Regions from separate parts of the Paenibacillus physcomitrellae genome, predicted to be linked through region 2. Evidence: riboswitches for the same ligand, from Rfam matches in the RefSeq annotation. Region 2 holds a riboswitch; the other holds the start of a gene.

What was found. A riboswitch is a leader RNA that binds a small molecule or an ion and turns the genes downstream of it on or off. The one in region 2 is predicted to bind thiamine pyrophosphate.
Region 1: it holds a riboswitch for thiamine pyrophosphate, as region 2 does, so the genes downstream of both, CBE73_RS16085 (ABC transporter substrate-binding protein) here and CBE73_RS01770 (acetylornithine deacetylase) in region 2, are expected to answer to the same signal.

Annotation. Positions count from the first base shown of each region.
Region 1 is NZ_CP022584.1:3,583,469-3,587,221, reverse strand. It holds gene CBE73_RS16100 (ABC transporter permease) at 1-365, opposite strand, end outside; gene CBE73_RS16095 (MTH1187 family thiamine-binding protein) at 362-655, opposite strand; gene CBE73_RS16085 (ABC transporter substrate-binding protein) at 1,334-2,431, opposite strand; TPP riboswitch at 2,544-2,657, opposite strand; gene CBE73_RS16080 (copper ion binding protein) at 2,834-3,040, opposite strand; gene CBE73_RS16075 (metal-sensitive transcriptional regulator) at 3,067-3,480, opposite strand; gene CBE73_RS16070 (copper resistance protein CopC) at 3,747-3,753, shown strand, end outside.
Region 2 is NZ_CP022584.1:385,557-389,309, forward strand. It holds gene CBE73_RS01765 (MBL fold metallo-hydrolase) at 33-1,148, shown strand; TPP riboswitch at 1,200-1,309, shown strand; gene CBE73_RS01770 (acetylornithine deacetylase) at 1,430-2,725, shown strand; gene tenA (thiaminase II) at 2,722-3,468, shown strand; gene CBE73_RS01780 (ABC transporter ATP-binding protein) at 3,465-3,753, shown strand, end outside.

The DNA of each region.
Region 1 (3,753 bases), 1.6 Mb from region 2:
ACGCCGAACCCGAACCAGATCATCAGCAGCGGACCGAGCGCGATCGTCGGCACGTTCTGGCTGAGGATCAGCAGCGGATACAGCGCCGATTTCACAAAAGGAATCCGGTGCAGCAGCACGGCCACCAGCAGACCAATAATCGACCCTACCGCAAACCCTTTCAGCGTCAAGGCAAGCGTAGCTCTGGTATGCTCCCACAAGCCGGAAGCGCCAGTTGCCGCCTCATGGCCGATATCGGACGGACTGGGAAGGATCCATTTTTCCACATGAAAGACGTCGACCGCAACCTCCCACGCCAGTAAAAACAAGAGGACCGCCACAAGGGGCGGCCACACGCTTTTCCAAACGGCCCGGACCGAGGTCATGGACGGTATTTCTCCGTTAATTTATCCATGCTGACGCCGTCCGGCCCGTACAGAATTTTGATCTGGGAAATGATGCTGTCGCTGCCGAATTCATAAACCGCTTCGTTCATTTGGCGCACGATGTCCAATAGCTCGGTCAATTCGCCTTCCATCGTTGTATCCAGCGCGTTGACCTGATGTTTGACGCCGGACTTCTGAATGACTTCAATGGCGCGGTCCACATAAGGAATGACGCTTTCGCCGTTTGGAGTCTTCGGAATGATTTGAATGCTTACAAGTGCGTTGGTCATGAGGGATTCCTCGCTTTCAGATGGGAATGGGAAAAATGGACAAATAAAGGGTTGAGGCCTTTGGAAACTCCGGGGAGCTGCCTGAGAAAATTTATAATGAGTTACGTCCTTCCGCTGGGCTGCGATCCGAATGTTCCTACGACCGCTGTTGTTCCCGGATTTCTTCAAAGTTTTATTAATACGATAAAATCCGGGAACAGCCTATGCTTACGATGCAGCTTTCCTTCGGAAAGCTTTCAGGCGGGCGCTTACGCTTCTTCGGAATCACTCGGCTCTCCGCCAGTTACGTTTGGCTGGACTCATTATTTTGTCATGGGCATCTCCTAAGTTCCCGCCGTGCTGTTATAGGCTTCATTTGTCCCATTTTATGAGATTGGTAAAAAGGGAACAGGGATCGTTTGAATTCGATCCTGTTTTAATCTTTAACACGTGCTGCTTACGAACTGCTTAAATTCTACTTTTAAGTTCGTTTTCCCTTTGTTCTTTTATTCCTTTGTTCCTTACTCTTGCTACTTACTCTCTTCTTACCTTCTTCTTCCGACGCTTTTCAAAGCTCTGTTAATCCGATTAAACCTTAACCTAGTTAAACTCCTGTTCCTGAACGGTCCTTGTCACTGGCATCGGTTAGTCGACTACTAGGCCCAGACTTATTAACTCCTCTAAGCTCCTCATCCTCAATTAAGATTCAGGCAGGAAGTCGTTCGTGAACGCTTTAGAAGCGTCCAGAGGTTTGTCGAGCAGCTTGCGCTCGTACATCCAGTTGGCGTAGCCGGTCCAGACGGATTCCTTCTGCTCGCCCCATCTTGAGGCGTCGTCCTGGTAGCGAGGGCTCAGCCATTCCTGGCTGGCTTTGACCAGCTTCGGATCGAGGTCCGGAGCTGCCTTGATCAGGATGTCGGCCGCTTCGTCCGGATGGGCGATGGCGTATTCATAGCCTTTGGAAGTGGCTTTCATAAAAGCTTTGACCAGATCCGGGTTTTGCTGAATCTCTTTTTCATTGGTGGCGATGACCGGTGTGTAATAATCCAGATCCTTCGAATAGTCCTTCACATACAGCATATCCAGTTTCTCGCCGCGCAGCTCGGCTTCGATGCCGGTCCAAGCGTAGTAGATCCAGGCAAAATCGACATCACGCTTCACAGCCGTGAAATAATCCGCGTCGCCGATGTTGATGATTTTCACTTTGTTTACGTCGGCATTTTGCAGGTCCATGATGGATTTCATTACCGCTTCTTCGACCGGGGAACCCCAGCCGCCGTAACGTTTACCTTCAAAATCCTTCGGCGCTTTGATGTTCCGGTCCGCCGGGGCAGCAAAACCGGAGGTGTTGTGCTGGATCACCGCCGCAATCGACACCAGCGGCACACCCTGCGTCTGTGCCTGCGTGATGCTTTCCTGATAGCTGATGCCAAACGGCACAGCATCGGAAGCGATCATCGCATCGGCTCCGCCTTCATCCGGCTGCACGATTTGCACGTTCAGGCCTTCTTCTTTGTAATAGCCAAGCTCCTGGGCCACATACAAGCCGGTATGGTTGGTGTTCGGCGTCCAGTCGAGCACTACTTTAATGTCCTTCAAATCCTTGGCGTCCGTAGACGGCGCCGAGCTTTCCCCATTGCTCCCGGAGGCATTACCCGCAGCGCTGCTTGCCGGCTCCTGGCTGCCCGAGGCCTTATTGGCTCCGTTTGTTCCGCTTGCTCCATTTGAACCGCAGCCCGCGGCTGCCAGCAGCAGCATTCCGGACAGCAGCAAAGCTCCTAACTTGTTTGCTTTCACTTCTTGTTCGCTCCCTCTTGATATGGGTTCCCGCTCCTGAAACTTAGGATTTAACGCCAAAAAAGGCGCCCGGTCGGGGCGCCTGCATCCTGTCAAATGATTGAAAGTCCTACAAATTGACAACAGCTCTTCCTACGCTGGCATTATCCAGATCAGGTATAAGGGTCAGCGTCTTTCCTGGGACGCACTCTCAGCCGGCCTTCTTCCAGCTCCCCATGTCTATGAAATTGCGGGTCATACAACCCATATTATAGTCATATCGGCGAAATGTTGTCCATAGCCAATAGGAAAAACTCCCGTACCCGCCCCGCAAACAGGGAGATACGAGAGCCTTGAAGCCAAGCGATTAGATCATGCCGATCAGATCATACCGATCAGATCATACGGTTAGACCACGTTGGATTAACTGTTCACAACGTCGTAGCCTTGATCTTCGATGGCTTCCTTGATTTTTGCCAGATCCAGTTTGCTGTCATCATAAGTAACGTCGACTTTTTTGGCCGCCAGATCCACTTTGCCTGTCGCTCCAGCCTCTTGAACCGCGCCTTCTACCGCCTTCACGCAGTGGTTGCAGGACATGCCTTCTACTTGCAGGGTAACTGTTTTCATTGTCAAAAATCCTCCCTTAAATGTTGTTATTTCATCAATTTATTAATCGTAACAATCAGCTCATCCAAAACCTCGGTTTCGCCTTCCTGAATGCGTTCAACGATGCAGCTCTTCATATGGCCTTCCAGCAGCAGCTTGCCGACGCCGTTCAGCGCGGATTGAATCGCCGCAATCTGGTTCAGCACATCGTCGCAGTACGTATCCTTCTCGATCATGCCTTTCACGCCGCGAATCTGGCCCTCGATCCGGTTCAGACGGGCAACAATCCTGCCTTTCATCTCCTCCGAATGGTGACTGCGCCGCTCGGCCGGCTTCTTGTCCGCTCCGTTATGGCAGCTTTGCTGTTCTTCATGCGGATGACCTCCGCTACTTTGCGCCACAGACTTCACTTCCTTATAAAAAAATGAACGCTCCACTTCAATATGTTCTTGTATACTCATTGCTAACACCCCTATTATACCCCCACCCCCTATATAAAACAAGTTTGAAAATAGCTGGTTTAAACCCGCTAGCTGTTAGGGCATACAGAAATAAGGTTAGTTTTTTAACATTTGCATCCCCGCAGCCTCACGTATCTGCCCATCTTTCACAGGATCGACACAGGTCTTTCAAATTTTAAATTGTTCATAGCCCGATATGGTCATGATTTGTCTGGAGCTCCGTGTTAAATTGAACAAACACGAGTTCCGAGAGAGTAGGTAATCTTATGCCAA
Region 2 (3,753 bases):
GCCGATAAGGACATACATTAAGGGGGGATTTTATGCTGACCGCGGCCATTATTCTGATTCTCATCGTTCTGATCGCGGCTGCTGTTTATGGATTTATTCGGATTTATCCGCCGTTTGGGGTGCCGGTCGACCGCAGCAGAATAAGCCGTTTTGAGCAGTCAGAGCACTATCGGCAGGGGAAATTCCAGAATCGAATTCCAACCCAATCCATAGACTCTTCTATTCGGAGCTTTTATTCACTGTTCGCAGACCATTTGAAAAATAATCCGAAACGCCGTCCGCCACACGAACTGCCGGTTCTGAATCCGAACCTGGGCAGCCTGACGGCAGCCGAAACCGATTCGGTCACCTGGCTGGGCCATTCAAGCGTTCTGTTAAAGCTGGGCGGAAAAAATCTGCTGCTGGATCCCATGCTGGGGATGCATTCTTCCCCGCTGCCGGGATTTGGCGCGAAACGGTTTAAAAGCAGCTCTCAAATCGAGGTGAAGGACCTGCCTCGGCTTGACGCTGTGTTCCTCTCCCACGATCATTTCGACCATCTCGATTACAGCACGATCCAGCAGTTATCCGGCAAGGTTGGGCGCTACTTTGTTCCGCTTGGGGTAGGGAGCCGACTAGTCCGCTTCGGCGTTGAACGGGGGCTTATTCAGGAATTTGACTGGTGGGGAGAAGTGGAATGGCAAGGAATCCGGGCGGTCTGCACACCGGCCCGGCATTTCTCGGGAAGAGCGTTGTTTGATAAGGACGCGACCCTTTGGTGCTCCTGGGTGCTGCTGGATCCAAAGACTCGTGTTTATTTCAGCGGCGACAGCGGTTATGACGAGCATTTCAAGAGAATCGGCGATCTGTACGGTCCGTTTGATCTAACACTCATCGAGTGCGGGCAATACGATCCCCGCTGGGAGCAGATTCATATGATGCCGGAGCAGACTGTGCAGGCGCATAAGGATCTTAGAGGGAGAAGACTGCTGCCGATCCATTGGGCGGGCTTCGCTTTGGCCATGCACGGTTGGATGGAACCGGTTGAAAGGGTGTCTGAAGATTCGGAACGCCGAGGGGTTGAGCTGCTCGTTCCGAGAATCGGGGAAACCGTCTCTCTGAAGGAGGAAGCTCTGCTTCCCCGGGATAAATGGTGGAGAACCGTTTAAAATTACTCCTTGCCAATTTTAGGAGATTCAGATATATTAAATTTGAACTTCATAATGGAACACGGGTGCTGGATAAAGTCCGGCTGAGATAGGAGCCTTATGCTCCTGACCGTTAATCTGATCCAGGTAATGCTGGCGTAGAGATATCATCCGAATTGTTATGACCATTCGTGTTATTCTCGAATGGTCTTTTTTATTTCGGCCGCGAGGAATCAGCACAGCTGTTCTTAGCGAATTCTCCGTCCAGCTTTACCGCTTGGGAAGAAGGAGGAGACAGACGAATGGGAATCCAAACGATGGATGACCTTCACCGATTGGTGGAGATGCGACAAGACGAGCTGTTTCAGATTCTGGAACGGCTTATTTCATTTCCAACAGTAAGCCCGCCGGCCCGCAATACGATGGACGCGCAGCAATATGTGGCTGACCTGCTGGAATCGATCGGATTCGATGCGGAGCTCTGGGAGGTGTATCCCGGCGATCCGAATGTAACAGCCGTCAAGAAGGGAAGCGCATCTGACCGCTATAACAGCCTGCTGTTAAACGGGCATATCGACGTTGCAGAAGTCGGTGACACCAGCGAGTGGGAACGGAATCCGTTTGAAATGGTTATCGAGAACGGCCGGGCCTTCGGGCGCGGGGCGACCGACATGAAGGGAGGACTCGCCGCTCTGCTGTTCGTCTTCAAGCTGCTGCACGAAGAAGGGATTCAGCTTAAGGGCGATCTTCATTTTCAGTCGGTGATCGGCGAGGAAGCCGGGGAAGCTGGAACAAGAGCGTGCATGGAGCGGGGATGCAGCGCGGATTTCGCGGTTGTAGCTGACGGCAGCGGCAGCAAGATTCAGGGCCAGGGCGGCGTTATTACCGGTTGGGTTACGGTTCAGAGCCCGGTGACTCAGCATGATGGGCTTCGTTCGCGGATGATCCATGCAGGCGGGGGTGTTAAGGGAGCCAGCGCGATTGAAAAGATGATGAAACTCATCCAAGGGCTGCAGGAGCTTGAACGCCACTGGGCCGTAACGAAAAGTTATCCCGGTTTTGCACCGGGGATCAATACGATCAATCCGGCTGTGATCGAAGGCGGCCGGCATGCGGCTTTTATTGCAGACCGCTGTGCGCTCTGGATTACCGTTCACTTCTATCCGGATGAGGATTACGACTCGGTAACGGCAGAGATCGAGGATCACTTGCTGCGGGTAGCGGCAGCCGATCCTTGGCTTAAGGATCATCCGCCAGCATTCAAATGGGGCGGCCGGTCGATGATCGAAGATCGCGGCGAAATCTTTCCTGCGCTCGAATTAGATCCGCATAATCCTGGTTTCATAACGCTGGCAGATTGGCACCGGCGCACTTATGGAAGTCCGCCTGAGGTCGGCATGAACCCCAGCGTGACGGATGCGGGATGGATCGGCCGGGCCGGAATTCCAACCGTCGTATATGGACCCGGCGAGCTGGAGCAGGCCCATGCCGTCAATGAAAGCATCTCCGTACAACAGCTGGTTGACTATGCCAAAGTCATGATCGGCTTCATAACCGAATACTGCGAGACACCTAAAGGGAAGGGGAATGGGAAATGACGAAGATCGACCAACCGAATCAAGCGCCTGCAGCCTGGACACCGGCTGATAATAAGGGGAATCCGGGGCAGGGCAAATTCACAGCCCGGCTTCACCAGTCTGTTCAGGCCGTCTGGGCCGGCTGCCATGAGCATCCTTTTCTGACGGAGCTGAGAAGCGGCAGCTTGTCTTTGGACCGGTTTGCTTTCTACATGAAGCAGGATTATGTATTTCTCAAGGACTATGTCAAAATGTTTGCCCTCGGCAGTCTTAAAGCCTGGGATCTGGAGACGATGGGGAAATTTGCGGATCTTCTGCAGCAAACGCTGAACGTTGAAATGGAGCTGCACCGCCAATATGCCGAGAAGTTCGGCATTACCCGCGATGAACTTGAATCGACTGAACCGGCTCCGGTCACGCTGGCGTATACCAAATACATGCTGGATGCAGGCGCCCAAGGCACACTCGGCGATGTGGTCGCTTCTTTGCTGCCATGCATGTGGAGCTACAGCGAAATCGGCAGCGAGGCTGTCCGGCTCCATCCGGAATGCCTGAAGCACGAGCTCTACCGGGAATGGTTTATGATGTACAACTCGGACGAGTTCCGCAGTTTGGCGGATTGGTGCGTTCAGCTGATGGATCAGCTGGCCGAGGGACTGCCCGAGCGTGAGCTGGCCAGGCTCGAAGAACGTTTTGTTACGACCTCCCGGTTTGAATATATGTTCTGGGATATGGCTTACCGCAAGGCCGCGTGGGACATATGAGCAGGCAGGCGGCGCCTGAACGTGGGAATCCATCTCCAGAGCCAGGCGAATTGAACGGGAATAGAAGCGAATTTAACGGTACTGGAAGTAACCTGCACTCGCAGACACATCAGAGTCATCCCGGTGAGCGGCACGCGTTTGGGACGCCGTGTCTTGCAGTCAAGGATCTGGGGTATGCGTTTGCGGCAGACAAACCGATTTTCAGCAAGCTGAGCTTTGAGCTGCAGGAAGGTGAGTTTGTTTCGCTTCTTGCGCCAAGCGGTATGGGCAAGACGACGTTATTTC